3 regions of the Bulleidia sp. zg-1006 genome follow, and region 1 is predicted to be linked to each of the others. Evidence: predicted binding sites of a transcription regulator. Region 1 holds the regulator's gene; each other region holds the start of a gene.
The links. The regulator HrcA, encoded in region 1, represses chaperone genes, less so after heat shock. The targets are predictions, from matches to a motif close to TTTTAGCACTNNNNNNNNNNNAGTGCTAAAA.
Positions count from the first base shown of each region.

Region 2: the regulator HrcA is predicted to act here: its motif matches at 5,451-5,481, upstream of JOS54_RS04870 (co-chaperone GroES).
Region 3: the regulator HrcA is predicted to act here: its motif matches at 6,989-7,019, upstream of JOS54_RS00035 (Hsp20/alpha crystallin family protein).

Region 1 is NZ_CP069178.1:508,155-519,177, reverse strand. It holds gene JOS54_RS02660 (cysteine hydrolase family protein) at 1-449, opposite strand, end outside; gene JOS54_RS02655 (NUDIX hydrolase) at 446-1,297, opposite strand; gene JOS54_RS02650 (DUF5673 domain-containing protein) at 1,375-1,872, opposite strand; gene JOS54_RS02645 (ATP-dependent Clp protease ATP-binding subunit) at 1,930-4,479, opposite strand; gene dnaJ (molecular chaperone DnaJ) at 4,492-5,628, opposite strand; gene dnaK (molecular chaperone DnaK) at 5,677-7,497, opposite strand; gene grpE (nucleotide exchange factor GrpE) at 7,511-8,038, opposite strand; gene hrcA (heat-inducible transcriptional repressor HrcA) at 8,031-9,056, opposite strand; gene JOS54_RS02620 (HAD family phosphatase) at 9,220-9,870, shown strand; gene JOS54_RS02615 (hypothetical protein) at 10,219-10,941, opposite strand; gene JOS54_RS02610 (SPASM domain-containing protein) at 10,938-11,023, opposite strand, start outside.
Region 2 is NZ_CP069178.1:963,516-974,538, forward strand. It holds gene JOS54_RS04840 (aldose 1-epimerase family protein) at 1-13, opposite strand, end outside; gene pta (phosphate acetyltransferase) at 107-1,108, shown strand; gene JOS54_RS04850 (haloacid dehalogenase-like hydrolase) at 1,160-1,714, opposite strand; gene JOS54_RS04855 (hypothetical protein) at 1,711-3,243, opposite strand; gene JOS54_RS07995 (IS3 family transposase) at 3,354-3,581, shown strand; gene groL (chaperonin GroEL) at 3,537-5,147, opposite strand; gene JOS54_RS04870 (co-chaperone GroES) at 5,157-5,441, opposite strand; gene pheT (phenylalanine--tRNA ligase subunit beta) at 5,780-8,164, opposite strand; gene pheS (phenylalanine--tRNA ligase subunit alpha) at 8,177-9,214, opposite strand; T-box leader at 9,253-9,455, opposite strand; gene JOS54_RS04885 (hypothetical protein) at 9,730-10,395, opposite strand; gene JOS54_RS04890 (acylphosphatase) at 10,444-10,716, shown strand; gene JOS54_RS04895 (IS3 family transposase) at 10,800-10,982, opposite strand.
Region 3 is NZ_CP069178.1:1,902-12,924, forward strand. It holds gene dnaN (DNA polymerase III subunit beta) at 1-1,048, shown strand, start outside; gene JOS54_RS00015 (RNA-binding S4 domain-containing protein) at 1,134-1,343, shown strand; gene recF (DNA replication/repair protein RecF) at 1,333-2,412, shown strand; gene gyrB (DNA topoisomerase (ATP-hydrolyzing) subunit B) at 2,422-4,401, shown strand; gene gyrA (DNA gyrase subunit A) at 4,414-6,903, shown strand; gene JOS54_RS00035 (Hsp20/alpha crystallin family protein) at 7,067-7,483, shown strand; gene serS (serine--tRNA ligase) at 7,770-9,056, shown strand; RNA gene ffs (signal recognition particle sRNA small type) at 9,109-9,195, shown strand; gene JOS54_RS00050 (nucleoside deaminase) at 9,199-9,666, shown strand; gene dnaX (DNA polymerase III subunit gamma/tau) at 9,704-11,023, shown strand, end outside.

The DNA.
Region 1 (11,023 bases):
GCACTTGTCGCATTTTCATAAACAGAAATCGTACTTTCAGACAAAGCGGTTTTCACTAAAATAGCGTTACTTAAAACACAAATATCGGTACAAATACCTATAAAATCCACTTCATCCGGTTGGCTTTTCTTTAACGCTTCTACCAATTCAAAACTACCAAATTGCCTTTTTTCAATTTTTATAAAAGACTTCTTATTTAATTCTTCAGCAATTGAAGCTTCTAATTGCCAACCGGGACTATCTTTTACGCAATGAAATACCGGTAAATGACGACCTTCATTACTGGATAAATACTGATTATCATGCGTATCCATTGTCACATAAATTTCATCATAAGGCTCTTGAATAATTCTTTTAGCAACCTTTAGAATTTCAGGTGCTTCTTTTGTGCCCAAACTCCCTGTCACAAAATCCACTTGCATATCGACCACAACCAAACATCGTTTCATTTCAAGTTCCTCCCCCATTTCGTTAATGGATTGTATTGATATAATTTAACTCTTCTTCCTTTCTGGATTGCAAAACGTTGAATATCGGTCACATACTTACGTATATCTCGCCGGAAATTTGGTGTATCCACTTTCTTATGTAAAACAGCTTCATAAGCTAATTGGGCTGCTTTCAAACTAAAATTCTTTGGTAACAAGTGAAATAAAAGTCCATCACTCATCACCCGATCTTGTAAATAATCCATAGCTCGATTGATGGCTTTATAATGATCCCCTGCTAATTTAGTCTTGCTTAATAATGTAGAACTTGTTTGAATGTAATTTTCTTTTACCGTATCGCATATTTGGTAACGAATGGAAATATCTTCATATTCCAACACCAAGGTTGAAATTCTCTTTTCATCATCCACACTTTCCACTTTTTTTCTAATTTCAAACCAAGTCGTATTTAAGGCATCATCTGCCGCCATAGCTAAAGGGATAGAAGATGGTGGTACCATCGTTAAATATACGGTTGTAATAATCCGTGTTCGTGGATCCCGGTCTACTTTAGAAAAGGTATAAAGCTGTTCAAAGTAAATATTCTCTGACAAAGAGGTTTCTTCCTTGAGTTCCCTTAAAGCCGCCCCATCTAAATCTTCATTCATATCTAGAAAGCCGCCGGGCATTGCCCAATCATGAATAAAAGGATGGTTTCTTCGTTGAATTAAAAGGACTTTCAACTTTCCTTCATCCACGGTAAAAACAAGACAATCAGCTGTCTGACTGGCTTTTTCATAGTGCGAACTATCGTAACGTTGGAGAAATTCTTCTAAGCTTTCTCCTTTCTCATTCAATATCTTTTTCATAGTCATTTTGACTATTTAATAATAGCCTATTCCCGAAAATAGTCAAGCACCAAAAAAGCTACTTTAGAAAGTAGCTCCTATTGTTTCTTTAGACGACGATATTTTTTTCCTATTTTCTCTTTTAATAATTGTTCTACTGCTTTCTGATTCTTTAAATCAAAGTTTACTTCACGTGTCAATTCTTCAAATTTACGCTTGCGATTTTCCTCTTGGATAATAAAGATAACCGTAAAACGCTTCGCTTGTTTATACACATCATAAGCCTTCACATCCTGATATGGATAGAAATAAGAGCCGGAAACGAAACCCTCATTCCCAACACCATCATGGCTGAAAAAGAAAATTAAGCAGGCAACTAAAGTAACTATATAACGAATAAGCAATAAGACAGAAAAACCGGCAAAAAATTCCAAACTGCTTAAAAGTGCAATTACCAATACTAAGGTACGAATGATGGTCCATTGTCTATCCTTTATTTTAACTTTAGAGGCACAACGAAAATTCAAATAACCCATATACACAGCCAAAAAACCGAAGACCGATACCATTGCCCATTGAAATGTATCATTATTCATAAGAAACCTCTTTCTAACTTCTGTTACTAATGTACCAAAAAAGAGTAGTTTTTGAAACTACCCTTGCAAATGAATTTGATAACCGGACACATCCGCATCTACGATAATTTTCTTTCCTTGTACATCTATATTCTCTAAAAGAACACGAGCCACTCTGGTTTCAATTTCTTTTTGAATATGACGCTTCATAGGTCTAGCTCCATATTCTTGATCCGTTCCTACCGCCACAATTCTTTCTTTTGCGGCATCCGTTACTTCTAATTGCACATCCTTATCCGCTAGACGAGCTTGTAGTTGGGATAAGAACTTCATCGCAATCTTCTTGGATACTTCTTGATCTAAAGAATGGAAAATAATGATGTCATCAATACGATTAATAAACTCTGGTTTAAAATGAGTTTGTATTTCACGACGATAATTTTCCTCTTGGTTTCCTTCTTGGAAAGCGTATTGACTGCCCAGATTGGAAGTCATGATAATGATGGTGTTTTTAAAATCAACTGTAACTCCTTTGGAATCCGTGATGCGACCATCGTCTAAAACTTGCAGAAGAATATTGAAAACATCTGGATGAGCCTTTTCAATTTCGTCTAGTAAGACAATGGAATAAGGATTACGACGAACCGCTTCACTTAATTGACCACCTTCTTCATAACCAACATAGCCGGGAGGCGCCCCAATCAAACGTGAAACAGAGAATTTCTCCATATACTCACTCATATCAATACGAATGATTTTGTTTTCATCATCGAATAATTGTTCGGCTAAAGCCTTTGCGACTTCGGTTTTACCAACCCCTGTTGGTCCTAAAAACAAGAAACTACCTAGCGGACGATGTTCATCTTGAATATTCGCTTTTGCTCTTAAGATGGCATCACTGACCAATGCCAAGGCTTCATCTTGCCCCATCACTCTTTGACGCAAATAATCCGCTAAATGAAGCACCTTTTGTCTTTCCGTACTTAAAAGTTTAGAAACTTCAATATGTGTCCAATTGGATACAATCTTAGCCACCATATCTTCATCTACATCCTGTTGAATTAAAGTGTTATGGTTATTTTCTTCCGCATCTTGAATTTTCTTTTCTAAATTAGGAATAGTTTCGTATTTTAATTTAGCTGCTTGCTCGTAATTAGCTTCATTTTGTGCTTGATTTAAAGCCAACTTTTCTTTTTCCAATTGTTCCTTCGCTAGTTTGACCTCATCCGCCTTTGCTTTTTCTTCTTTCCATTGGCTCATTAATGCTGTCTGTTCTTCCGATAAATTAGAGAGGTCTTTTTGTATTTCTTCTAAACGCCCTTTCGCTTTCGCATCACTTTCTTCCTTCAAAGAAGTTTCTTCAATTTGTAAGGTCATGATTTTACGCGATAGTTCATCTAATTCGGCCGGCATGGAATCCATTTCCACACGAATGGTTGCGCAAGCTTCATCAACTAAATCAATGGCTTTATCGGGTAAGAAACGATCCGTAATATAACGATTAGATAAAGTAGCGGCCGCAATAATCGCTTCATCTTTAATACGGACACCATGATGCGATTCAAAACGCTCTTTTAAACCGCGCAGAATAGAAATCGTATCTTCCACCGATGGTTGATTAACCATAATCTTTTGGAAACGACGTTCCAAGGCTCTATCTTTTTCAATGTATAAACGATATTCATCAAAGGTAGTCGCTCCAATGCACTTGAGTTCCCCTCTTGCTAGCATTGGCTTCAATAAGTTCGCCGCATCCATGGATCCCTCTGTTTTACCGGCTCCTACTAAATTATGAATTTCATCAATGAATAAAATAATTTCACCAGCAGCGGCTTTCACTTCTTTCAATACACCCTTTAATCGTTCTTCAAACTCACCACGATATTTTGCTCCGGCAATTAAGGCTCCCATATCGAGTTCAATAAGCTTCTTATTTTGTAAACCTAAAGGGACATCACCATTCATAATACGCCAAGCCAATCCCTCCACAATAGCTGTTTTACCAACCCCCGGTTCTCCAATCAGAACGGGATTATTCTTTGTTTTACGAGATAAAATTTCCATCACACGGCGGATTTCTTCATCACGACCAATGATTGGATCAATCTTTCCATCCTTCACATCTTGAACAATGTCATGACCATATTTCTTTAAAGCTTCTACTTGGCTTTCCGATGTTCTTTCTTCCATTTTAACACCCCCTCTTCTTTTCAATTCTGCCTCTTCAATCTGAGTAGCACTTAATTGATGTTTCTTTAACCAACTTTGAATAAAGTAATCATTTCCTTGAAAAAGCCCGACTAACACTGCTCCTTGACTTAAGTATTGATCACCTTGTTGCTTGGCCCAAGTTTGTCCGGCTTGAAAAGCTTGGTACAAACCTTGAGATAAGCGTGGTTCATAATTTCCTTCTACCGTTGCGACTTTATGCAGAGCATCCGCTATTTCTTGAATAAACCCTCTTTTATCAATGCCCAAATCAGCCCACAAAGAATCAAAGTCATGTTCATCGACTACGCTTTGTAAAAAATGCAAACATTGAACTTCCGGATGCTTTAGCTTTTGGGCTAAAGCGATAGAAAGAGAAAGAAGCTCTTGAAGAGCTTCTGTCATTTGTTCGATATTCATAGCCATTCCTCCTTAAGAGAACTGTTTCTTGAACTTTTCCCAAAGGGTATCCCCTTTTCCAGAATGTTGGATTTGCGCCAACTGCTGATAAAGCTCTTTCTCTTTTTTGGTTAAGTGTTGATCCACTTGAACCCTAACTGTACAAATTTGATCACCATATTGATCCCGACTGCGCACATCAGGAACACCTTTGGATCGTAAGCGTAACTTCGTGCCATCTTGTGTACCCGCCGGAATTTTCATCTTCACATCACCATGAATGGTCGGCGCCTCAATCTCACAACCCAAAGTCGCATCCACAGCTGAAATTGGAATTTCAAGATGAATGTTACGACCTTCTCGTAAGAATTGTTTATGCGGAAGAACATGGACTTCTAGGTATAAATCACCATTTGGACCACCATTTCTACCTCTTTCACCCTTACCACTAATACGTAAGGATTGACCTTCATTGATACCAGCCGGGATACTTATATCCACACTTTCTCTTTCATGGGTATAGCCTGCTCCATGACAATGATGACAAGCTTTGCGAATCTTCTTACCCGTACCCGAACATTCCGGACAAACTGTTTCTGTTTGCATCGTACCAAAGATGGTTTGTTGAACACCAATCACTCTTCCTGAACCATGACATCTTGGACAAGTTTCCACATCACTTGGCTTTTCCGCTCCACTTCCATGGCAATGGGTACAGGTTTCATCCACCTCTAAATTCAAGGTCTCTTTCTTACCAAAACAAGCATCCATAAAGGAAAGATTGATGCGCATATAACGGTCTTCCCCCTTCGTTGCTCGATTTCTTTGCCGTGATGAACCGCCAAAATCAGAACCGAAACCAAATCCATTACCGCCAAAGAAGGAACCAAAGATATCACTAAAATCACCAAAGCCGGCACCACTAAAACCACCGGCTTGATTGGGATCAACACCCGCAAAACCAAATTGGTCATAACTTTGTTTCTTGGATGGATCGGAAAGAATTTCATAGGCCTCATTGATTTCCTTGAATTTTTCTTCTGCACCCGGCTCTTTGTTCACATCAGGATGGTATTTCTTCGCCAAGTGGCGATACGCTTTCTTGATTTCATCAGCACTGGCTGATTTAGCGACACCTAGGACTTCATAATAATCTCTTTTATCGGCCATATTGCCTACCTTTCTAAAGGAAAGCGGAAGTCTAACTTCCGCTTCTGCTTATTTCTTTTCTTCGAAGTCAGCGTCTACGACATCATCGTTATTGTGATCCGTGGATTGACTGGCATCTTGTTGCGCTTGGGAAGCCGATTGTTGCTGATACATCGCTTGACTGACCGCATTCATTGCTTGTTCCAATGCTTCTAAGCGTGTCTTTAAAGAATCCATATCATTTTGATCAATAGCTTGTTTCAATTCATCTCTCAGCTTTTGAACTTCTTCTTTTTGTTCAGCTGTTACATTTGGAACATCTTGCTTCAAGGTTTCATCAATTTGGTTAATATACATTTCCGCCTTGTTCTTTAATTCCACATTTTCTTTGAACTTATCATCTTCGGCCTTATGAGCTTCAGCTTCTTGCACCATACGGTTAATTTCATCTTCACTTAAACCGGAAGAATCTTTAATCACGATGGACTGTTCCTTATTCGTAGCCTTATCCTTTGCCGTTACGTGAACAATACCATTGACATCAATATCGAATGTGACTTCAATTTGAGGCATACCGCGACGAGCTGGAGGAATCCCATCCAATTGGAAGTTTCCTAATAACTTATTATCCATTGCTGTTGAGCGTTCCCCTTGTAAAACCTTAATATCCACGGCCGGTTGATTGTCCGCTGCCGTAGAGAATACTTGACTCTTTGAAGTTGGAATCGTTGTATTACGAGGAATTAAGACCGTCATTACACCGCCCAATGTTTCAATACCTAAGCTCAATGGTGTGACATCTAGCAATAAGACATCCTTAACATCCCCGGAAATAACGCCGCCTTGAATAGCAGCTCCCAAAGCTACCACCTCATCCGGGTTCACTGACTTATTAGGTTCTTTGCCTAATTCATTCTTAACCGCATCTTGAACAGCCGGAATACGAGTTGAACCACCAACCAATAGAACTTGGTGAATATCATTCTTACTTAATTTTGCATCACTTAAGGCTTGACGAACCGGAACCATTGTTCTTTCCACTAAATCTTTGGTTAATTCATTGAATTTAGCACGCGTTAAAGTTGCTTCTAAATGCAATGGACCAGAAGGACCGGCCGAAATAAATGGTAAGGAAATTTGTGTTTGTAATGTACCACTTAAATCCTTTTTCGCTTTTTCAGCAGCTTCTTTCAGACGTTGAAGTGCCATCTTATCGTTTCTCAAGTCGATGTTATTATCAGCCTTGAAAGTATCCGCTAACCAATCCATGATGCGATTATCAAAGTCATCACCACCTAATTTTGTATCACCGGCGGTTGAAAGAACTTCAAATGTTCCATCTGCAATTTCCAAAATAGAAACATCGAATGTTCCGCCACCTAAGTCATACACCAAAATCTTTTGTTCCATATCATTATCTTTATCCAAACCATAGGCTAAAGCGGAAGCAGTTGGTTCGTTGATAATACGACAAACATCCAAGCCGGCAATCTTACCAGCATCTTTGGTTGCTTGGCGTTGGGCATCGTTAAAGTAAGCCGGTACTGTAATAACTGCCTTTTCTACTTTTTCACCTAAGTAAGCCTCTGCGTAATCTTTTAAGTAACTTAAAATCATTGCTGAAACTTCTTGTGGTGTATATTGTTTGCCTTCTAAAGTTACTTTTTCATTGGTTCCCATTAAACGCTTAATGGAATAAACCGTCTCCTTGTTGGTAATCAATTGACGCTTCGCCGCATCACCAATAATTCTTTCCCCATTCTTAAACGCAACCACCGATGGTGTTGTTCGATTCCCTTCTGGATTAGCGATTACTTTCGCTTCTTTACCTTCCATAACAGCGACACAAGAGTTCGTTGTTCCTAAGTCAATACCAATAATCTTGCTCATATTCTAGTCCTCCTTATTCTGAAACTTTAACCATTGCCGGTCTTAATAATCGATCTTTAATCATATAACCTTTTTGCAATATTTCAATCACTATGTTTGGTTCAACACCTTCCTTAGCTTCACTCATTAAAGCTTGATGGAAGCTACCATCAAATTGATGATTTAAAGCATCAATTTCTTGAACACCTTCTTTCGCTAGAGTGTTTTGAAGTTGACTATAAATCATCTCCACACCTTTGCGATAGGCTTCATCTTGTGTTTCTTGCGCCAAGGCTCTTTCACAGTTATCTAAAATCGGTAATAATTCTTTCGCAAAATTTGCCATTTGGAATTTTGTCCTTTGTTCAAAATCTGTTTGTAAACGTTTCTTCATGTTTTCCGCATCCGCATAGGCTTTTGCATATTCATTTTTCAAGATAGCCACTTGTTCTTCTAAAGTTATGACTTGAGCTTGCAGCTTTTCTTCTGCACTCAATTCAACTTCTTCTTCAACCGGGCTTTCTTCTAATTTTTCTTCTACATTTTCATTTTTTTCAGTCATGGTCATCTCCCTTTCGATAGGCCTCTTCAATCATGCGTGCCACATAATCCAGCAGTGGCACAATCCTGTCATATTCCATACGACTAGGACCGACCACCATTAATTCCCCGCTGTCTTCATCATTCAAGTGAAACTTTGAGCGGACAATCGCTAAATCATTCACCCAAGTTAATTGCGAACCGCCCCTTGTTGTAAGAGCAACCGCATTCGCATTTTCATCCATTTGTTTCCAGATGCTTTCATCTTCAAACATACCCATCAATTTTTTCATCTTATTGATGTCTTCAAATTCCGGTTGGAAAAAAACCTTATCTTTCCCAGAGAAGTAAACGGTATCGTTTGCGAAACGAATGAAAGCTCTTAGAAACGCAGTAAATAAAACATCATGCCTTTGCACAACCGCATTTAGCTCTGGCTTAATTTCTTCTAATCTTAAAGCCAATTCCGTTAAAGCGACACCTTTTAAGCGACGATTCAAAATATCGGTTGTGGTTTCTAAGTCTTGAATGGAAACGGATTGCTTGAAATGAAAGTTTCTTGTTTCCGTATGCCCTTGATCAGTAATAAAGACACAAACTGCATTTCTTTCATCTAACGGGAATAATTTAATGTGTTCTAAGTGCTGTTTTGAAGCATCTGGTCCAATTGCTCCAGCCGTCATGTTAGTCATTTCTGAAACAATTTCACAACTTTGACGAATCGCTTCATCTACACTCATAAGTGATGCTTCAAAGGCATCATGAACAGCAACCTCCATGCGCTTATCCAAATTGGACTCATCCAATAAAGTTTCGCAATAGAAACGATAGCCCATGGTACTAGGAATACGACCACTACTCGTATGTGTCTTTTCTAAATAACCCATTTCTTCCAATACTTGCATATCATTACGAATAGTTGCACTGGAATAAGCTAGGTGATACCTTTCTTGCAAGGCTTTGGATCCAATCGGTTCGGCGGTTTTGATGAACTCATCCACGATAGCTTTAAAGATTTGAATTCTTCTTGGCGTTAGCATCCAACATCACCTCCTTATTGGCACTCTAATTGAATATCTGCTAGTATCGTATCCCATTCGTTTAGCACTGTCAACTATTAAGTGCTAAATTCTTCCAACTTTTTTTGGGATTGCTTCTTCTATCTCTCTACTTGTATGATAGATGTGTTAACAAGGAGTATTTATGAAATATAATGCAGTGATTTTTGATTTTAATGGAACTTTACTATTTGATACGGATTTACATGTCAAGGCTTGGGATACAATCTCACAAAGCTTAAATTGTGGTCCTATTACATTAGAAACCATTCTAACAAAGTATTGGGGACTAGCGAACATTGATTTATTAAAGGGCTTAACGGGAAATCGCTATAGTGATGAAGAATACACTAATCTTTCAAAGAAAAAAGAAGCTTTATATCGCTCCTATGTTGAAGCTGATTCTTCTTTTCAACTAGTGGATGGTGTGCCTGAATTATTGGATTATTTAAAAGACAAGAATATTCCTTTTACCATTGCTTCAGCTTCCATCAAGGATAATATTGATTTTTACATTCGGCATTTTCACTTAGATCAATGGATGGATCCTAAAAGCATTATTTACGATGATGGTAGCTATGCGAATAAGAAAGAAATGTACCAACAAGCCATGAAAAATTTAAAGGTTAGTGATAAAGTACTTGTTTTTGAAGATTCTATCCATGGCATTAAAGCCGCCTTAGAAATAGGAGCCGATGTGATTGCGATTGATTCCCCTCAATTAAGAAATCTTCACCATCCAAATATCAAAGCTTGTATCCACAATTACCAAAATATCTTTGCCTTATTTGATTAGGGAATGAATATTCTTTAGATAATAAGCTTATGGATAAGGTCTTATCCATAAAAATTTAAAAATCTCCTTGAATTGTCAAATCAATTGCAACTTAACTGAATGATATACCTCATATGGAGTTTCCAATTTAAGCATTTACGAGGTCTAAGATTAATTTCTTTCATTTTTGCCTAATCATTGTATGCTTAGAAAATCCTTTCCCTCTATCTGGGGTTATCGTTTTAAGATTTTTTGCTCGCTCCAGTTCCAAATTTACAACACCCATAAACTTGTATATTTTTTTGTCACAAATCAATTGTTATGGTATTCCATTTAGATACGCACAACATGACAGCAACTTCCTAAAATTCAAGAATATTTTTCATCTATTAATTTTATCTGTTCTATACCTTCATATTTCAATACATCAATCTTTTTTATTTCGAATATCGCTCTTCTTAAATTTTCACAAACATTCATAAATCCAACTATTTCAGAAATTAATTTATCATTTTTCTTCAGTCTCGAATGTTCGTTAGGAATATTAGAATGAATATGAATTTCCACCACGTCTTTTAACATGTTTTTATCACTTACAATTGTCTTGAGCATTTCAGATTCTTTTTTGCAATGTCCTAAATCAAAACATATTTTAACTTTGTCTTTATGTAAAGTTGATATAGTACTCTTTATATTTTTGATTTTTTCAATAAACTGTTCATCTCCACTTTCGTTTTCCAATAAAATAGTTGTATTATTTGGAAGTAAATCACAAATAGAGTTAATCACTCTTACATCTGTGTTATTTTGAATGTGTGTTACCAAAAAATCTACTCTTTCTATTTTTTTTAAAATACAATCAAAATATATACTTCTTTGCTCAAAGTTTTCAATCAAATCAGCTTCTAAATGCAACGAAATTCTATCATTATATTTTTTTATTAATTCGTTAATTTGTTTTATGAAAATGTAATTATCCAAATGTTTATTCTTAACCTTAATTTCAACAATATCATACATTGAGAAATATTGATTCATTTCATCTCTTATATTTTCATCCACAACTAATTTCAATGCATATCCATATTTCATAGAGATTTACCTATTTTCTGTTTAATCAAATTCGAAAGATCTTCTGAATTATAAAATGGAGATTCTCCATCTTGATTTAAAA
Region 2 (11,023 bases), 460 kb from region 1:
TATATGTACTCATATTCACCCCTTTGTTAGTATACTCTTTCCCATATTAAGCATAAAGGTAATAGTTGGTTTATAATAAGATGGTTAAAAGGAGAAATAAAACAGTATGGCATTTATTGATTCCATTAAGGAAAAAGCGAAAGCGGATAAAAAAACGATTGTTTTGCCTGAAGCGGAAGATGAAAGAACCCTCCGTGCCGCGGCTAAAATTTTAGAAGAAGATTTAGCAAATTTAATTTTATTGGGGGATAAAGAAAAAGTGAAAGATGATGCTAAAAAATTGGCTTTGAATATTGACCAAGCAACCATCATCAATCCAAAAACAAGTGATAAGTTAGATATCTATGTAACAACTTTAACTGAACTTCGTAAAGCAAAAGGGATGAGTGAAGAATTAGCTCGTAAGACTTTGAGTGAAGATAACACGACTTTTGGTGTTATGATGGTGAAGTTAGACGAAGCAGATGGGTTGGTATCAGGTGCTTGTCACTCAACCGCCAATACCCTACGCCCTGCTTTACAAATCTTAAAGACGGCGGCAAACGCTAAGTTAGTTTCTGCTTTCTTTGTGATGAGTACGGTGAATAAGGATTTAGGTGAAAATGGTACCTTCATTTTCGCTGACTGTGGTTTAAATCAAGATCCAACAGCTGAACAATTAGCTTCAATTGGGGCTGATTCGGCTAAGAGTTTTGAGTATCTTGTTGGCGGAGAAGCGAAAGTAGCTTTCTTAAGTCATTCCACAAAAGGTAGTGCTAAACATGCTTTAGTGGATAAAGTAAGAGAAGCGGCTGAAATCGCCGCTCGTGACTATAGTGATTTGAAATCCGATGGTGAATTGCAATTGGATGCAGCTATTATTCCGGAAGTTGCCGCCTTAAAGGCAACAAACTCCACTGTAGCAGGACATGCCAATGTCTTGGTATTCCCTAACCTAGATGCTGGTAATATTGGTTATAAATTAGTTCAACGCTTAGGTAATGCGGAAGCCTATGGTCCTATGTTACAAGGAATTGCGAAACCGGTGAATGATTTATCCCGTGGTTGTTCTTGGGAAGATATTGTTGGTGTTGTCGCATTAACTGCTGTTCAAGCTCAACAAAAATAATCAAACAAAAAAGAAGATTAGGTACAGAGTAAGTTGTATCTAATCCTCTTTTTATTTTGGCCAATCGAACACTTTCTCCTTTTTTACTAAAAAGGCTTTTTTTGCTAGTTGCGCCAAAAGTGTATCGCTTAATGAATCCGAGTAAAATTCATGAATTTCTCCCTTTGGAAAACGTTTGTAAAAACGTTTTACCTTCTCTTCTCCATGACAATTTAGACCCATATAATGACCTGTTTTTTGTTCAACAGGTGACGCTATAATGCATTGGATGTGTAGTAAACGACCAAATTCTTGAATTAAAAATTCAGGGGAAGCAGAAATTATCACATCATCTTCTTTTTGTTGATAAAAGGATTTTACATGGTCTAAATGACTTTCACAGAACCGTTTTGTTGCAAGAGGCATATCTTTCACATACACAAACAAATGAAACAGGTTTTCCTTGAAGCTTTGTTTTGAAACAAGCTGTAAGCCATAGCCAATTCCAAAAAAGATGATTCTTGGTAAATTAAGTAAAGTCTTTGGATAATGGCAAAATAAATAGCGAATAAAACCAAAAGTAGAATCACCATCATAAATAGTCTTATCCCAATCATAGACATTCATTTCTTGACCTCCATTGTGCCATCAATTAGATTGGTATACAGTCCAGCCGGTACATGTAAATAAGAAAATGTGTGACCAAATAAAGTAGCAAGAACCAATACTAACTCCAATACCCATTGTCCAATAACTGTCCATTGGAACATTTCATAGATAGCAATAAAAGATAATAAATCTGTTAATGGATTAAAAAGAATTTCAAAACCTAGTGTCAATGCATTTAAGCCACTCATCTTAACCAATAAACCCATTGTTAGTGGATTAACGAACCAAAGTACCATCATAACTAATAAAGTACGAACCCACCTATCCTCTTCTCGTTTATGTGATTGCCATAAGAAGATAATCACGCCAATCCAACGAATTGTACTTAAAATAATTTCCAGCCAATTGCTACGAATAAAGAAATAATAATTCACCGGTTGCGCCTTTATGTAGTTCAAAAAGGAATGGTAAGTAATAAAATTATCGGGCATCGCAAAACGAAGAAATAAGGTTACTAACATCAATATAATTGGACAAATTACAAAAAAAATCATCTTATAGTAATCCAAGAAAAACATTTCCGCATCAATTAAATACACATAAACTTTTTGATTATCTCTAATCTTTAGTAAAAAGCCATACCCAATAGCTACCAGCAAAAAAGCAAAGACATTTTTTTGTCCCAAATAGCTGGCAAAATAAAGAACTAATGGAAAATTCAAGAAAATCAAACAATATAAAATACGGATTTCTTTTCGTGACAAACAAAAGATAAAATAAGCTAACAATAATTCCACACTAATTAAAACAAAGCCATCTGATACAAATAAGCCGGCTAAAATTGTCATGGGAATAAAAGAAACATGAACCACTTCTTCTTTTTCAGAGAAAAGACGATACAACACAAACAACAAATACGACGCTAACAGCATTCGCCAATAATTCATCGAACCAAGTTGAATCAATTGATGACTACGGAAGGAACTGAAAAAAATACCCGCTAACAACACGCAGAAACAAAACCATGGATTTTTTAAGTGAAAACTATCCACGATATTAAAGGTCAAAGATCCTAAAAACCAAAGACTCATAACAATAATCCATAAGCCAAAGGAAATTTGAAAATAACGCAAACAATATTGCAGAGCTTGTTGCCAAAGAGGAAAGCCTTGTAGTAAAGAACCATCAACGAAATTGATATCCAAACTAGCGTATTGTTTCACAAGAAAAAAACCTAAGATACAACTACCCAAGACAACCAAGGATTGCCAACGAAACAAAGAATGAAATGTCTTAGTATGTTGTGACCATAGCGTAAACAACATAAAAGCAATTAGAACAATGGTCCAAAACACAAACCAACCACGACCGAAGTGAAGTCCGATACCAATTAAGAAAAGAAATTCCAATATACCAAAGCTAGCCACAATTCCTAGTGGAAAGCCATATTCTTTATTTTTACTAAAATGAAGCACATGTTGAACCCAGTGTCCTAAGGCTTCCCATAAGACAACAGACGCAACGCTTACTAAAATTCCTAGTACCATACTAGTCTCCCATTCACCTTTACTATTTTAATGGACTTTTCTTTTCTTGTCCAAAAACAAAAGTCTAACTTTTTGGGGTCACATCATTATACCATCTTATCGGAATAATACTGTTTTATGGAGTTGAATATACATTTCATTCATTAGATGAATTACAAAAGGGGATGGAAGAGTGCATTGATGATAATAATCAAAGAATTACCACAAAATTAAAAGGATTAACCCCTGTAGAATACAGAAATCAATCCTTATATATTAATTTGAAATTGACTTTACTTCGTTACTCTATGTTTTTAATATTGAGGCATTTGTGGAACAGGAGCTTCTTTACTTGGTAAATCCGCAATCGCCGCTTCCGTTGTCAAGAATAAACCAGAGATACTAGCCGCATTGAGTAAAGCTGAACGAGTCACCTTAGTTGGATCAATAATACCTGTCTTAGAGAGATTTACCCATTCACCTTTCTTAGCATTAAAACCAATCCCCTTATTTTCCGCTAATTGTCTTTCAAGAATTTCATTGCCATCAAAACCGGCGTTTTCAGCAATCTGACAAATTGGTGTTTTTAAAGCTTCTAGCACAACATTTACACCACGTTGTACATCCACTACATCTTCCTTAAGACTAGACTTCACTTCCTTATAAGCTTCAATCAACGCTAAGCCGCCACCAGACACAACACCTTCTTCAACAGCGGCTTTCGTTGCATTCAAGGCATCTTCGATTCTCAATTTCTTTTCTTTTAATTCTGTTTCTGTGGTTGCTCCAACCTTAATCAAAGCAACACCATTGGTTAGCTTACCTAAGCGTTCTTGAAGTTTTTTCTTATCATAATCAGATGTTGTATTTTCAATCGTCTTCTTAATTTCCGAAACACGATTTGAAACTTCTTCTTTATCACCAGCACCATCAATAATCGTTGTCTTATCTTTCGATACAACCACCTTCTTCGCTGAACCAAGATCAGCTAAAGTTAAGTCTGCTAAATTTTGATTTAAATCCTTTGAGCAGAAAGAAGCACCAGTCATAACGGCAATGTCTGCTAATTGGTTCTTCGAGTTATCACCAAAACCCGGCGCCTTCGTTGCGACCACATTAAAGGTTCCTCTTAGCTTATTGATAATTAAAGTACTCATCACTTCATTATCATAATCTTCCGCAATCAAGACCAATGGCTTATTCACTTTCACTACTTCTTCTAGCAAAGGAAGAATTTCTTGAATGGTGTTAATCTTTTGATCTGTCACTAAAATATAAGGGCTATCTAAAGAAACTTCCATCTTATCGCGATCAGAAACCATATATGGAGAAACATATCCCTTATCGTACTGCATACCTTCCGTCATTTCTAATACTGTTTCAAAAGAACGAGATTCATCCACATTGATAACACCATCATTACCAACTTTAGACATTGCTTGAGCAATGATTTCACCTACTTCTTCACTTCCCGAAGAAATCGTCGCAATGTTTTTAATATCTTCATTAGTGGTGATTTGTTTAGAAGAATTTAATAAAGCCTTCGCTGCTTCCTTAGCCGCTTTTTCCATTCCTTCTCTCATTAAAACCGGATTAGCTCCTTTATCCACTGCCTTTAAGCCAGCGTTAATCATGGCTTGTGTCAAGATAGTGGCAGTGGTGGTTCCATCTCCTGCTACTTCATTGGTGTTATTCGCTGCTTCATAAACCAACTTCGCCCCCATATTTTGAAACTTATCCTCTAATTCCACTTCTTTGGCAATGGTGACACCATCATTGGTAATCACCGGTGAACCAAATGACTTTTCCAACACCACATTTCTTCCCTTTGGACCAAGAGTAATCTTAACTGCATCGGCTAATTGATTGACTCCCTCTACCATTAAATCACGTGCTTCTTTTGCATATTTTAATTCTTTTGCCATAAAAACCTCCTATTCAACAATGGCTAAAATATCTTCAGCCTTAATCAATAAATATTCTTCGTCATTATCTTTTACTTCTGTACCACTATACTTCTTATAGATGACATGTTGACCTTTTTTCAAATCAATTGGAATTAAGTTTCCATTTTCGGTTAAACCCGGACCAACCGCTAAGACTAACGCATGACTTGGTTCATCGCCAGCTTCTTTTGTCTTCAAAACGATTCCGGATGCCGTAACGGTTTCTTCCTTTACTTTTTCCAACACAACATAATCTCGCAATGGTTTTAACATAATTACCTCCTTTAGCACTCTTGCCTGTTATGTGCTAATTAGTAGTTTAGCACAATATCTTTCCCTGTCAATTCATTCACTATAAGTATTTATAAAACACTTTAAAGCAGAATAAAGACACAAGCACGCATCGTTGTGGCTTGATATAAACCTTTGATACTGCTTTGTTCTAAGAATTAAAAATAAGGCATCATCAAGCTATACACCACACTCAAACTAAAAAGCACGACGGGATGACTTGGTTTCAAAACACCCTATGAAGCCTATTATTCAACTGTGTTGCACTCAGCTTGACAATTCAAGAATAAGGAAAATTCCAAAAATATTTCCTTTTCTTTTTACGAACGTAAAACCGCTTGACACTTTTCTTTTAATTCATGCAAAATACTTTCATGAATCTCATTAACTTCACTTTCTTGTAATGTATGTTCACTATCTTGATAACGAATTCTTAAAGCAATGGACTTGTCTTCTTTAGCAACGTGTTTTCCTTCATAAACATCAAAAATATCCACTTGACGAACTAACTGCTTCCCATTTTGACGAATGGTATCAACAATCTTTTGCGCGGGTATTTCCTTCTTAACAACCAAGGCAATGTCACGATCCACTGAAGGATAGCGGTCTAATTCCTTAAAGTGAAGAAGCTTTCTTTTCACTTGATAGAAAACTTCTAAGTTTACTTCCGCATAGAAAGCTTCTTTTAAGGAATATTGTTTTTGAAGCGTTGGATGAACTTCACCAAAAATAGCTAAGAGTTGATGATTCAAGTAAACCAAAGCCGAACGGTATGGATGAAAGTGGCTTATATATTCATTGTTTTCCTTGATTTCAATGTGATCTTGCTGAATACCAAATTTCTTTAACCAAGCCATTAAAATACCTTTTAAGGTATAGAAATCACTTTTTTCTTCTAAACCAAATAACTTATCCTCTTGATAATTTCCTTCTAAGAAAATGGATAAGCGTTCTTGTTCCAATCCCTTCGCATACACTTTTGAAATTTCATAGAAAGCTAATGGATAATTCTTATGGGCTATGTTGTATTGAACACTGGCTAATACAGATGTCATTAAAGAAGTACGCAAATGGCTTCTCGCCTCTGACATCGGCATGGATAAAGAAATCGCTTCTCCCAAAGGCCATAAAGCTTTTTCACTTTCTTCTTTGGATTGTAACGTATAAGTCACAATCTCTTGTAAACCAAAAGAGATAAGTGTTTCTCTTGTCTTACGCTTGGCTATTTGGCGTTCGTTTCTTTCCCCGACGGTTGCTTCCATGCGTGGTAGGGTTGTATCTAAATCATCGTATCCTAACAAACGAATCACTTCTTCTTGTACATCCGCATCTAATTCCATATCTCTTCTATAGCTTGGAATATAACAAGTGATTTCATCTCCTTGCACCAATGGTGTAAAATTCAATCTTTCGAGAATGGAAGAAACTTGTTCTAAGGTGAATTTAGTGCCTAAAACTTGATTTAAATGACTTAGTGTCTCTTTGATTTCAATAGCGGTATAGCCATCCTGTCCTGCTTCAACCGTTTCTTCAATCTCAGCACCTTCTGCTAGTTCAACCAGAAGATCCGTTGCCCTTTGAATAGCTTGTTGAGCCGCTAATGGATCCATTCCCTTTATGAAACGAGAAGCCGCCTCTGTCATTAAATTCAAGCGCGTTGCGGTATGACGAATTTGTACAGTTGAGAAATGTGCCGCTTCCATGAAAATCGAAGTTGTTTCATCATCAATCATGGACTCTTCACCACCCATTACACCGGCAATGCCCGCAAAATGACCACTTGTTTCAATAACAATATCTTCTGGTTCTAATTGGAATTCCACACCATCTAAGGCTCTAATTTTTTCTTGATGACCATCTACCACTTCAATGGAATGGTTTTTTAATTTACTAAGTTGATAAAAATGAAGCGGTTGCCCTGTTTCTAACATAACGTAATTGGAAATATCGACAACATTATTAATACTGTTGATGCCGGAAGAAATAAGGGCTTCCTTTAACCACTTTGGACTAGGACCAACTTTCACTCTACCAATTACTTTTCCTAAATAATACGATGCTTTTTCAGTCTTTAAGTGAATTTGAAAGGAAGATGGCACTTCCCTATGTTCTTGTAATGTTGGCAGTGTTACCTTTCTATTTACAATCGCCGCTACTTCTCTAGCCATTGCCCACATTGATAAACAGTCCGAACGGTTAGCAGTTAAAGAAATATCTAAAATCGTATCATCTAAACCAAGATAGGCTAACACATTCGTTTCACCAACTGGAGCATCCTGATTTAATTCTTCAATACCATTGATTTGTTTATCCCTGAGTAATTTGGTATCAACACCTAATTCCTTTAAGCTACATAACATACCATTCGATTCTAAATTATGAACTGGTTTGGCACTGATTTCACCCATTGGTAACTTAGCTCCCGGTAAAGCGACGATTACTTTCAATCCTGTTCGACAATTTGGAGCTCCGCAAATAATTTGTTTAATATCTGTATCGGAAATACGTACTTGAACTTTATTCAAATGGGTTTTTGGAATAGGCTCTGATTCAATGATTTCACCAATCACCAAGCCTGTTGCACTTGCTAAGGTTTCTAGTCCTTCAACTTCATGACCGGAACGGGTTAAAGATTGAGCTAATTCTTGGGCTGAAATACCCTTTAAATCCACATATTGTGATAACCATTTATAACTTAATTTCATCTTTCTTCCCTCCTAGTCCAGTTCTTGAAATTGGTCTAAGAAACGGGTGTCATTGGTATAGAAATGACGGATATCATCAATACCATACTTCAACATAGCTACTCTTTCCAAACCAACCCCAAACGCAAAGCCGTTGTATTTTTTAGAATTAAAGCCGTTCATCTCTAAAACTTTTGGATGCACCATACCAGCTCCTAAAATTTCAATCCAGCCGGATTGCTTACAAACATGACAACCACTTCCTTCACAAAACGGACAAGACACATCCACTTCTACTGAAGGCTCTGTAAAAGGAAAATAGGAAGGACGGAAACGAATTTGTCTACCTTTACCAAACATAGTGTTTGCCAAGGCTAATAAAGTACCCTTTAAATCGGATAAACGGATATCCTCACCCACAACCAATCCTTCGCATTGCATAAATTGGTGAGAGTGTGTCGCATCATCATCATCACGACGATACACCTTTCCCGGACAAATCAGCTTAATCGTTCCTTGACCATTAGCTTTTTCTAATTCTCTCATCTGCATAGCAGTGGTGTGTGTTCTTAATAAGGTGTTTGGATCAATATAGAAGGTATCCTGCATGTCCCTAGCTGGATGGTCCTTAGGGATATTCGCCAGCTCAAAATTGTAATGGTCTAGTTCGACCTCCGGTCCATCCGCAATGGTATAGCCCATACCTAAGAATAGTTCTTCAATATCGTCTTGAATGGCTAATAGTGGATGCTTTGTTCCCAACTTTCTTTGGTGACCATTTAAACTAATATCAATTTTTTCTTTTTCTAAACGGGCGAAGAGTTGTTGTTCTTCAAGAATCTTTTGAACTTGTTCGATAGCCTTCGTAACACTTTGTTTTAAGGCATTGACTTCTTGACCAAAAGCCGGCTTTTCTTCTTTTGGTAAGTCTTTCATTTGGCTCATTAATGCTTGGATAGAACCTTTCTTTCCTAAATAATCAATTCTTAGTTGATTTAAAATATCTAAATCTTTAGCCTCTTGAATAACTTGCAAAGCTTTTTCTTGTAAATGTTTAATGGATTCGTTCATAATCTTCCTTTCTTGCAATAAAAAACGTCCCTGACAATTGCAGGAACGTAAATATACGCGGTACCATCCTGTTTCGCATGTATTTCATACGCAACTTGATTACGCTTAACGGGCGTTAGCGGAGAGGGTTAATCTCACTCCAAAAGTGAATTCGCTTTCTTGATTAGAATTCCTTTTCAGCTACCGGAATCTCTCTACCTAATACAAGTGAAAGTTACTACTCTTTTATCATCGTATTGCTTAAATTATAGAGATAAACACGCTTATTTTCAAGTGTTTAGTCCTTTTCAATACGACGGTTTTCTTAACTGTCAATGTTCAACTTATTATTGCAATTTACGCAAATAACATAAATTAGATTTTTTACTTCTTTATATCTCTTCTGATATTTAATGCGAAACATAAAATTAGAAGCAATATCACAATGGCGTTAGACTAAAAATCTAACGATTGGAGGTTGGTATTTTATGGCTAAGTATAGTTCTGAATTCAAGAAAAAGTTGTAACGCCATTATTTAATTCTCTTGATAAGTCAAATAAGCTTCATAAAGCTCATCTATTTGACTCGGTTGAAATAAATAGGCATCCCCTAACGGAATAAGCTCTCCTTCTTCATATATAAAACCGGCACTTTCCTTCAAAGCAATGACTGCATAGGCTTGATCCTCTAATACATTTAAAATAGCCCGTAAACTTTCTTCACTTTCCACATAATGAAACAATACATCCAAACCGGATATATTCTGAATGTCACTTTTGAGAGGATAAAATTGACTATTCCCAATAAACAAATAAGCCATTGGTCCAATTAAAATTTCTGTCCCTTTATATCGTTGAATATCTGCCATTAAATCAAAATCCAGTAGACGATGATGCGCCAATAAGGCATCATTACCGACAAAGATAACTACATCACAATTCTCCAAAGCATGACGGATTTTAGAAATATTCTGTTCAAACAAACGGCAAAAACACATTTGGTTTTTTGGGACACCATAATAAAAAAGTGAACGAGCAATTTCTTTTTGAGTTGAAGCTTCTAAGCTTTCACCAATCACATGAAATTCTTCTCGAATACAGGTTAGGACAAGAACTCGACTTTCCCTATGAAGAAGAGGCAAAAGGTCATCGGCTAGCCAAGATTGAGCCAAAGAAGCAGTGGATAAAATGATTTGTTTCATAAGAACTCCTTGCCACTAGTATAACTTTTAATTCATAATGTTTGTAGTATGAAACGTTATTATGGAGTTGTAAGTGGTCGTGTGCAGGGCGTCGGCTTTCGTTATTTTTGTCAATCCAATGCCCTACGTTTAGGTTTGACTGGCTTAGTTAGAAATTTAGATAATGGAAATGTGGAATTTTATGTGCAAGGTGACGAAACAAGACTAATGGTTTTCTTAGATCAAATTCAACAGGGGGATGGTCGTTTTATTCAAGTTAAAGATTATCAAGTCAAAGAAGTTGACTTAGTTCCTAATGAGAAAAAGTTTTCCTATTATTAATCTCTCTTGGTTGCCGGAAGTGTACCGACCCCCAAAAGTTAGACTTTGATATGTACCCGGAATCCCGGACACATATTTATAAACTAGGCGGAACACATGGATGCTATCCTGTATTGTACAGGTGGCATCCATCCTAGTTTTTCTTTAATTCGTTGTTCATTGTAGTACCTTATATATCGTTCAATTTCTGACTTTAATTCTTCATAACCGTTGTCACTACTTTTTTTGCTTATGTTCGTGTCAATGTTAATAATGCCCAAAAACACGGAGATTCATATATTGGAACTTCTATAAGTGTCACCATATT
Region 3 (11,023 bases), 510 kb from region 1:
ACCACAACCATCTCTAAGAGGAATTAAAATTGATATTCATTCCAATGAATTAGTACTAACTTCTAGTAATGCGGATATTTCCATTCAAAAGAAAATTGAAAAAAGCAATGATAATCAATTGAATATTCAAGAAGAAGGAAAGCTTTTAATTGAAGCGAAATATTTGTTAGAAATTGTTAGGAAAATAGATAGTGAGAAAATTTATATAGAATCCATTGATGGAACTTACACTCAATTTAAAGGTAATAAAGCCTTATTTAAGATTAATGGTATGGCTGTTCGTCAATATCCAGAAATTGATTTTAGTCAACCTAATTTAGAAATTGAATTAGATAAAGATACTTTCTTAGACTTGATTGATCAAACCATTTTTGCTTGTTCAAAAAAAGAAATGAAACCGGTTTTAATGGGTGTAAATTTTGAATTAAAGAACAATCAATTGGTATGCACAGCTACGGATTCCTATCGTTTGGCTCGTAAAGTGGTTGATTTAGAAAGTTCCAATCAATTTAACGTTACCATTCCGGAAAAATCTTTAAGTGCTATGAAGAACACTATTTTACAAAATGCAAAAGAAATTGTTTCCTTTGCGGTAGATCGCTCAAAAGTTCAAATTCGCACTCAAAATATGATTTTTCAAAGTCGTATTTTAGATGGTGATTATCCAGCAACAGCTCAATTGATTCCAACACAATTTATTGCGGAATTGGAAATTAGTCGTTATGATTTAAAAAATGCGATTGACCGTACTTCTTTCTTAAGAAGTGAAGATGTCAAGGAAAATCGTCTTCAATTGATTGATAATCAAGCTATTTTAACTAGTCGTTCACAAGAAATTGGTGAATCACGTGAAGAATTATCAGCACAACATAGCGGTGAAGATTTAGATATTTCTTTTGATGGTGCTTATGTAGTAGAAGCACTTCGCGGTTTGCATGGTGAACGTGTTTTAGTTCAATTTAAGGGTGTTATGAAACCATTTATTTTAACTTCAAAAGATGATTCTTCAACTATCCAATTAGTGCTACCATTAAAGTCTAATCATTAAGCTCTTACAGTGGCTTAGAAACTAGGTTTCTAAGCCTTTTTATGTTATAATTAACAAGGTTTTCAGGACTTGGAAAGTAGGTAAAATGACGAAACAAAAACAAGACTACATAACTTTGCAAAACTTCTTAAAATTCAATGGTTTTGTACAAACCGGAGGTGAAGCGAAACTAGTCATTCAAGATGGTTTTGTGAAAGTAAATGGTGAGGTCGAAATACGTCGTGGAAGAAAGTTATACTCCGGTGATAAGGTTGGCTATCAAGGAGAAACTTTAATGATTAAAGATGTATATTAAATCTTTACGCCTGTCCCATTATCGAAACTACCAAGAGTTACAAGTTTCCTTTCAACCAAATATCAATGTGATTGTTGGAAAGAATGCACAAGGCAAAACAAACTTAATAGAAGCACTTTATTATTTATCTTTGTGTCGTTCTTTTCGAACTAGTCAAGACCAGGCTTTAATTCAAAATGGAGAAGAATACGCTGACCTTGTTTGTTGGCTAAAAGAGGAAAAACAAGAAAGTTATTTGCGTTGTATTCTTCATGAAAAAGGGAAAAGCCTTTTTATTGGTAAAACAAATATATCAAAGACAAGTGAATTTATTGGTCGATTGAATGTTGTATTGTTTAGTCCGGAGGATATTTATATATTTTCACAAGCGCCAAGGGCAAGGCGAAAATTCATGGATCAAGAGTTAATGAAGTTATCTAAGAAATATCTATTTCATTTAACTCGTTATAATACCTTGTTGAAAGAAAGAAATGTTTTACTAAAAAAAGCAAGCATTGATGAAACAATGTTGGATATTCTTGATAAACAAATGGTTACATCAGAAGTTGAAATTTTAAAGCGAAGATCTTCTTTTTTGAAGTTTATCAATCAAGAAATTGAACGTTTATTTCAATCTTTGTCAGGAATGAAATTGCGGTTACAAGTTGTGATGAACAATGGTATTGAAGTAGATAAAATTGATGAAGAAATTTTGTTAAAAGCTCATCTTTTCTCACGACAAAAAGATATAGAATACCATATTACAAATGTGGGGATTCATCGTGGTGATATTCAATTTCGATTGGCTGATAATGATATTTTATTATCTGCTTCACAAGGTCAAAAAAGATTAGTGATGATAGCCTTTAAATTAGCTATTCTTCATTACATTGAATTTATTTCAAAGCGTAAAGCGGTTGTCTTATTGGATGATGTATTAAGTGAATTAGACTTAGAACGTCAAAAACGCTTGCTGGATGTAGTTAAAAATGGGTACCAGTGTTTTATTACGACAACTTATTTACCGGATAGTTTGAAATTGGAAAAATTGAACTGCATTTCCATTCAAGATGGAAAAGTAAAAATATAGGAGGTTTATATGGCAGATAAATTTGAAAATAGAGAAGAAAGCCAAGCTGTCTTTAATGAAACATTGGACATGAAAGTGGATCATGCTTATGAAGATGAAGATATTCAGGTTTTAGAGGGTTTAGAAGCCGTTCGTAAGCGTCCGGGTATGTATATTGGTTCTACTTCTTCTGTTGGTTTGCATCATCTTGTTTGGGAAATTGTTGATAATGGTATTGATGAAGCGATGGCCGGTTATGCTAGTCAAGTGGAAATTACCATTGATGAAAATAATATTGTATCTGTTGAAGATGATGGTCGTGGTATGCCGACAGGGATGAATGAGAAAACAGGTATTTCAACCATTGAAACAATTTTTACAGTCTTACATGCCGGTGGTAAATTTGGTGGTGGTGCTTATAAAGTTTCCGGTGGTTTACATGGAGTTGGTGCTTCAGCAGTGAATGCTTTAAGTGAATTCTTGGAAGTAACAGTCTATCACGAAGGTAATATTTATTTTGTTCGTTTTGAGAATGGTGGTCATCCGGTTGAACCATTAAAGAAAATTGGTACTTGCAATGTCAATAAACACGGTTCTTTAGTTCGTTTTAAAGCCGATCCAACCATCTTTACGGAAACAAGGGTGTATGATTTCAATACCCTAAGAAATCGTATTCGTCAGTTGGCTTTCTTAAATAAAGGAATTCGTATTAAGTTCCATGATTTACGAGAAAGCAATCCTGAGAAACAAAATTATGATTATTTATTTGAAGGTGGTTTAAAGGAATATGTGAAGTTTATTAACGAAAATAAGGATAAAGTTCATGAAGATGTTATTTATTCCGAAGGTTATGAAGATAATATTCAAGTAGAAGTGGCTTGTCAATACAACACAAGCTATAATCCGTCTATCTATACTTTCTGTAATAACATCACAACAGTGGATGGGGGAACGCATGAAGAAGGTTTCCGTATGGCTTTAACACGTATTGTGAATAAATACGCTCGAGAAAATAATTTCTTAAAGGAAAAAGATGAGAATGTGACACAAGATGACTGTAAGGAAGGTTTAACAGCGATTATCTCTGTGAAGCATCCTAATCCACAATATATTTCACAAACTAAATCCAAATTAACAAATAGTGAAGTGCGCAAGATTGTATCGGATATCTTCGGTACACAGTTTGAGCGTTTCTTAATGGAAAATCCAAATCAAGCAAAAGCAATCATGGAAAAGATTGTGATTGCGTCCCAAGCTCGTTTGGCCGCAAAAAGGGCGAAAGAAATCACCCGTAAGAGTTCAATTAAAGTCGGCTCTCTACCCGGTAAGCTATCGGATTGTTCCTCCAAGGATCCAAGCATCTCGGAAATTTACTTGGTCGAGGGGGATTCAGCAGGCGGTTCTGCTAAAAATGGTCGTGATTCTCATTTTCAAGCCATTCTTCCTTTGCGAGGTAAAATTTTAAATGTGGAAAAAACACGTCCTGAAAAGGCTTTTGAAAACCAAGAAATTCGTTCGATGATTACAGCCTTTGGGGCAGGTGTGCATGATGAAGTAGATACTTCAAAACTTCGTTATCATAAGATTGTTATTATGACCGATGCCGATGTGGATGGTGCACATATTCGTACTTTATTATTAACTTTCTTTTATCGTTTTTTAAGACCGGTATTGGAACAAGGTTATGTGTACATTGCTCAACCACCTTTATTTAAGGTACAAAAAGGACAGAGTATTCGTTATGCGTACACGGATCGCCAATTGGACGAATTAAAAGCGGAAATGGGTGATCGTTTAAGTATTCAACGTTATAAAGGTCTTGGTGAAATGGATGCTAGTCAATTATGGGAAACAACGATGGATCCTAAAACACGTACTTTAATTCGTGTAACAATCGATGATGCAGAATATGCGGATCAGAATTTCTCAATGTTGATGGGAGAAGAGGTTGAACCTCGCAAGAATTTTATTTTAGAGAATGCTCACTTTGTCGAGAAATTAGATATTTAGTAGGAGGTCAAGATGGCTTTAGATGATTTTATGGAATTTGATGAAAGTAATTTTGACTCTGGTCATATTACTGAAACAGAATTGAGTAAGGAAATTCGTCGTGATTTCTTGGAATATTCAATGTCTGTTATTGTGGCACGTGCTTTGCCGGATGTTCGTGATGGTTTAAAACCGGTTCAACGTCGTATTTTATTTGCGATGAATGAAATGAACAATGGACCGGATAAGCCTTATCGTAAGTGTGCTCGTATTGTTGGGGATACGATGGGTAAATACCATCCTCATGGCGATAGTTCAATTTATGGTGCTTTAGTTTATATGGCACAAAATTGGAATATGCGCGAAACACTTGTGGATGGACATGGTAATTTTGGTTCTATGGATGGTGATGGTGCCGCTGCGATGCGTTATACCGAAGCGCGTATGTCTAAGATTTCCGTTGAAATTCTTCGTGACTTAGAAAAAGATACTGTTGATATGACGGATAACTACGATGGTGAAGAAAAGGAGCCAACCGTCTTACCGGCTCGGTTTCCAAACTTATTAGTCAATGGTTCAAGCGGTATTGCGGTTGGTATGGCCACAAATGTGGCACCTCATAACTTGGTGGAAACGATTGATGCAATCATTTCTTACATGGAAAATCCAGAAATTTCGGTTACAGAATTAATGCAAGTAATGAAAGGACCTGACTTTCCAACCGGTGCTTATATTTTAGGTCGTTCGGGTATTCGTAAGGCTTTTGAAACAGGTCGCGGCTCTATTGTGATGCGTGCTAAGACTCACTTTGAAGAAATGGCGAATGGAAAGACGCGTATTGTTGTGGATGAAATTCCTTACATGGTGAACAAAGCCTCTCTTGTGGAAAGAATTGGTATTTTAACAAGAGAAAAAATGATTGATGGCATTACTGATTTACGTGATGAATCCAATATGAAGGGGATTCGTGTTGTTATTGAACTACGGAAAGATATTCAAGCAGAAGTTGTTTTAAATCAGCTTTACCGTATGACAGCCTTACAATCGAATTTTGGTGTTAATAATGTTGTCTTATTTGATGGTGCTCCTCGTTTGGCTGGTATGAAAGAACTTCTAAGTGGTTATATTGATTTCCAATTAGAAGTGATTCGCCGTCGTACGGCTTTTGAATTAAAGAAAGCGAAAGATCGTGCTCATATTTTAGAAGGCTTACGTATTGCTGTAGATAATTTAGATGAAGTAATTCATACTATTCGTCAATCAAAAGATGCACAAGAAGCTTTAATAAATTTGATGGATAAATTCCCGTTGGATGAGGTACAAGCTAAAGCTATCTTGGATATGCAATTTAGACGCTTAACCGGTTTGGAACGTGACAAGATTGAAAAAGAATATCAAGATTTATTACTTAAGATTGCGGATTATGAAGATATCTTAGCTCATAAGGAAAGAGTGATTGATATTGTTAAGAATGAGTTAACAGAAATTAAAGCGAAATATGGTTCTTCAAGACGTTCAGAAATCATTGATGCGGATGCGGAAATGGAAGATGAAGATTTAATTCCTGTTGAAGATATTATGGTGACTTTATCAAGCAATGGTTATGTTAAGAGATTAACGACCAATACTTATTCGGTTCAAAATCGTGGTGGTAAAGGAATCAAAGGAATGGAATTGAATAAAGACGACAGTATTGAACGAGTTATCAATATGTCGACACACGATTTCTTACTTCTATTTACTGACAAAGGTCGTGTGTTCCGTTTAAGAGGATTTAATATTCCTAACTTCTCGAGAACTTCAAAAGGTATTCCAATTATCAATCTTGTGCATATGGATAAGGATGAAAAAGTGAAAGCTATGGTACCGGTTAAGAAGAATGATGAACAAATTAAATTCTTATTCTTCGTAACAAAGAAGGGTATTATCAAGAGAACTGCTATTTCTGAATTTGAAAGTATCATGAAGAATGGTAAGAAAGCAATTATTCTTAATGAGGGCGATGAACTTGCTTTTGTGAAAGCAACGAACGGTCAAGCGGAAGTCTTGATTGCCGGTGCTAATGGTAAAGCTATCCGTATCTTGGAAGAGAAGGTTCATCCGCAAGGTCGTATTGCTCGTGGTATGAAGGGTTTTAATACAGATGGTTCTTTTGTTATCGGTGTTGCTACTACTTTAGAAGGCTTCAATGTTTTAACGGTTAGTGAAAAGGGTATTGGTAAAGTATCTGCTATTGATTCTTTCCGCCTAACAAACCGTGGATCAAAGGGTGTTAAGGCGGCGAAGATTAATGAAAAAACAGGTAATTTGATTTCCATGAAGGCTGTTAGTGATGACCAAGATGTGATGATTATGACAGAAGGTGGAATAGTGATTCGTATTTCACTCAATCAGATTGCAGAATCTTCTCGCTCTAGTATGGGTGTTCACCTAATTCGTGTTAATCAAGACCGTGTTTCAACGGTTGCGATTGTGGATAAAGAAGTGGAAGAAGAGATTATGGAGGAAGGAAGTGCTGAATAATCAGCACTTTTTATATGTTTGTGATAAGAAAATTTATTCGATAATTACTGATAATTTTAAATTAATAAGAAAATATTTTTAAAAAAATTAGCACTTAATAGTTGACAGTGCTAAAAAATAGAATACAATGATGGTGTAAGGAAATAATCCTTAGGAGGTAATTATGAACACACTTACAAGAAGAAACAGTTTTGAAGAATTATTCGATGATATGTTTGGTGCATCTTCGATGAACAATAGCTACAACTTAATGAAAACAGATGTTCATGAAAAAGATGGTCAATATCTATTGGATATGGAAATTCCGGGTGTTAAGAAAGAAGATATTAAAGTTAGTCTATTTAATGGAAATTTAACAGTTGAAGCTAGTCGTTCTAGTCACAATGAAGAAATAGACAATCATGGAAAAGTAATTCGCCAAGAACGTTTCTCGGGAACTACAAGTCGTACTTTCTATGTTGGTACAGCAATTGATCAATCCGATATTAAAGTAAGTTATGATAGTGGAGTTCTTCATATTGAACTACCAACCGAGAAACAAAAAGAAACTGACACAAAGAAATTCATTGAAATTCTTTAAACTGAATTAGGAGCTTAAGCTCCTTTTTAATTTGACAGAAAGTGGTTGAAGTGGTTTAATTTTGATAGCTGTTTAAAGAATAGTAAGTAGATACTCTTGTTTAGAAAGTTACCGGTTGATGAAAGGTAATCCGGAGTACTATTGAATCCGCTTTAAGTAATATTAGCTCGGTTTACACCGTTATTGTAGAGAAGAGATAAATTGTTTCACGTGAAACAATTAAATTAGGGTGGCACCGCGAGAAATCGCCCCTATATATTGGTGTCTTTTTTTGTGGAGGAAAAATATGATTAACATTGAATTGATTCGTAACCATCGAGAAATTGTAAAAGAAAATATTAAAAAGAAATTTCAAGATCAAAAATTACCATTGGTTGATGAAGTGTATGAACTAGATAAAAAATTTAGAGCAGCGAAAACAGAAGGCGATAAATTACGTGGTGACCGAAACCGTATTTCAAAAGAAATCGGTGGTTTTATGCGTAATAAAGAATTAGAAAAAGCTGAAGTCGCAAAACAATCCGTAAAAGACATTGACCAAAGAATTATTGACTTAGAAGCTGAAGAAAAAGAAATGGAAACGGAAATTCGTAAGCGAATGATGCTTATCCCGAATATCATTGATGAGACGGTACCAATTGGAAAAGATGATTCTGAAAATATAGAAATTGAAAAATATGGTGAACCGACGGTACCGGACTATGAAATTCCTTATCATGCTGATATTTTCCAAAGTTTTGGTGGTTTTGATCAAGAAAGTGCCGGTCGTACATCGGGTAATGGTTTTTATTATTTACAAGGGGATGTAGCTCGCTTGCATTCAGCGATTATCTCTTATGCTCGTGATTTTATGATTAGTCGTGGCTTTACCTATGTAGTACCACCATTTATGATTCATTCCAATGTCGTAACTGGAGTCATGAGTTTTGATGAAATGGAAAATATGATGTATAAGATTGAAGGAGAAGATTTATACCTCATCGGTACTTCTGAACATTCTATGATTGGTAAGTTTATGGGTCAAATGGTCAAAGAAGAAGATTTGCCTAGAACATTAACTTCTTATAGTCCATGTTTTAGAAAAGAAGTAGGTGCTCATGGTATTGAAGAACGTGGTGTTTATCGTGTGCATCAATTTGAAAAACAAGAAATGGTGGTTATTTGTCATCCAAATGATAGCAAGCATTGGTATAATCAATTATGGAAAAACTCTGTTGATTTCTTCCGTAGCTTAGAAGTTCCTGTGCGTACATTGGAGTGTTGCTCAGGAGATTTAGCCGACTTAAAAGTTAAGTCTTGTGATGTAGAAGCTTGGTCACCTCGTCAAAAGAAATATTTTGAAGTAGGCAGTTGTTCAAACTTAGGTGATGCCCAAGCGAGAAGATTAAGCATTCGTATTAAAGGAAAAGAGGGGAATTATTTAGCTCATACCTTGAACAATACAGTAGTCGCAAGTCCTCGTGCTCTAATTGCTTTCTTTGAAAATCATTATCAAGAAAATGGGGATATTACAATTCCTCAGGCTTTACAAGCTTATATGGGTGGTCAAAAAGTAATTCATCCAAAGAAGTAATTGTTTCACGTGAAACAATTACTTGAAAATATTTGTTAGAAATAGTACACTACTAGTGGTACAGCAGTTAGTTCATGAACTTGGTCAGGGTCGGAAGGCAGCAGCCATAAGTGCTACTAATTGCGTGTGCCACTTTTTAATTATGAAAAACAAAGAAGAATACTACATGGCTTTTGCTATTAAGGAAGCAAAAAAAGCAGAGTTAGAAGATGAAGTTCCTATTGGTTGTGTCATTGTCCGTGAAGATAAAATCATTGCTCGAAGTCATAATCGTAAAGAAAGTAAAGATAGTGCTATTTATCATGCTGAAGTAGAAGCTATTTTAGAGGCTTCTAAAGTAAAAGATAGTTGGAATTTGAATGATTGTGATTTGTATGTGACTTTAGAGCCGTGTTTAATGTGTACTGGTGCTATATTGAATTCCAGATTAAGAAAAGTTTGTTATGGAGCCAGTAGTTTTAAGTCCGGTTTTTTAAAAACAAAGATTGACTTAGAAGAGATTCAGGGCTTAAATCATTATCCAATGATAAGGGCAGGTATTTTAGAAAAAGAATGTGCTCAATTATTAAGTTCTTATTTTCAAAAAAAGAGATTTAGTCAGACTGAATAAGTCTGATTTTTTTGTTATAATTTCACTGGAGAAGTTTATGGGAAAACAAGCACTATATCAAAAATATCGTTCAAAGAACTTTGAAGAAGTTATTGGTCAGGAATACACCGTTCAAGCCATTCAAAACACGGTCAATCAAGACAAAATAGGACATGCCTATTTATTTTGCGGACCAAGAGGAACGGGTAAAACCACTATGGCAAGATTGTTTGCAAAAGCGGTTAATTGTGAAGGACAGGAAAAAAAGCCTTGTAATCACTGCGAAAGTTGTGAATTAGCGAATAAAGGAGTTCATCCGGATATCATTGAAATTAACGCCGCAAATGAAACAAGTGTGGATCATATCCGTGATTTAATCGAAAAATCCTATTTAGCACCAATGAGAAGTCTTTATAAGGTGTATATCATTGATGAGGTTCATCAATTATCCTCTGCGGCTTCCAGTGCCTTATTAAAAATATTAGAAGAACCACCAGAAAATGTGATTTTCATTTTAGCGACGACTGATCCACAAAAGATGTTAGCAACCATTATTAGCCGTTGCCAACGATTTGATTTCCGTCGTGTACCTAGTACATTAATACAAAATCATTTATTAAATGTGGCTAAGTTAGAAGGTATTCAGTTAGAAGAAACAGCCGCTAAAGATTTAGCCCGTTTAGCGGATGGCGGTGTGCGAGATGCTTTATCGCTGTTGGATCAATGTGCCGCTTATACATCAAATACTATTAAAGCCGGCGATATTCAAAAAATATATGGACTAACATCCGTAGAAGAAAAGATTACTCTATTGCATTTAATTCAAGCGAAAAACTATTTAGATATCATGCACCACTGCAAGCAATACCAAGAACAAGGTATAAATTTAGAAAAGTTTTTAGATGAATGGATTGAAGTAGTCAAAGAAATCATTTTATATGTGAACACAAGAAGTAAAGAAGTGTTGGGTGCTTTAACTTTTGAAGAAGTTTCTAAAACAAGCCAACTATTTACAAAACAAGATTGGATGAATGTTTTGGATGTTCTCATTGGTTTTAAAGAAAAATTCAAACAGAATAAAAACCAATCTATATACTTTGAGGTTTTATGCATTCAATTAAGTCAACTTTCAAACATAAACGAAATCGAAATTGTTGAAAAACCGGTAGAAGTAAACGAAGAACCAATCGTTACTCTAAAAGAAGAAGTTCGAGAGGAACTTCCTATGGAAACAAAAGAATTACATCTAACAACAAAAGAGATTGTAGGTTTATTGATTCAATGTAATAAACAAGCAAAAGCGGATGATACAGAAATCATTAGACTAGCAAAACTAAAAGGAACGGTGGAAGATAATCGAATAATTTCTGCCATGGAT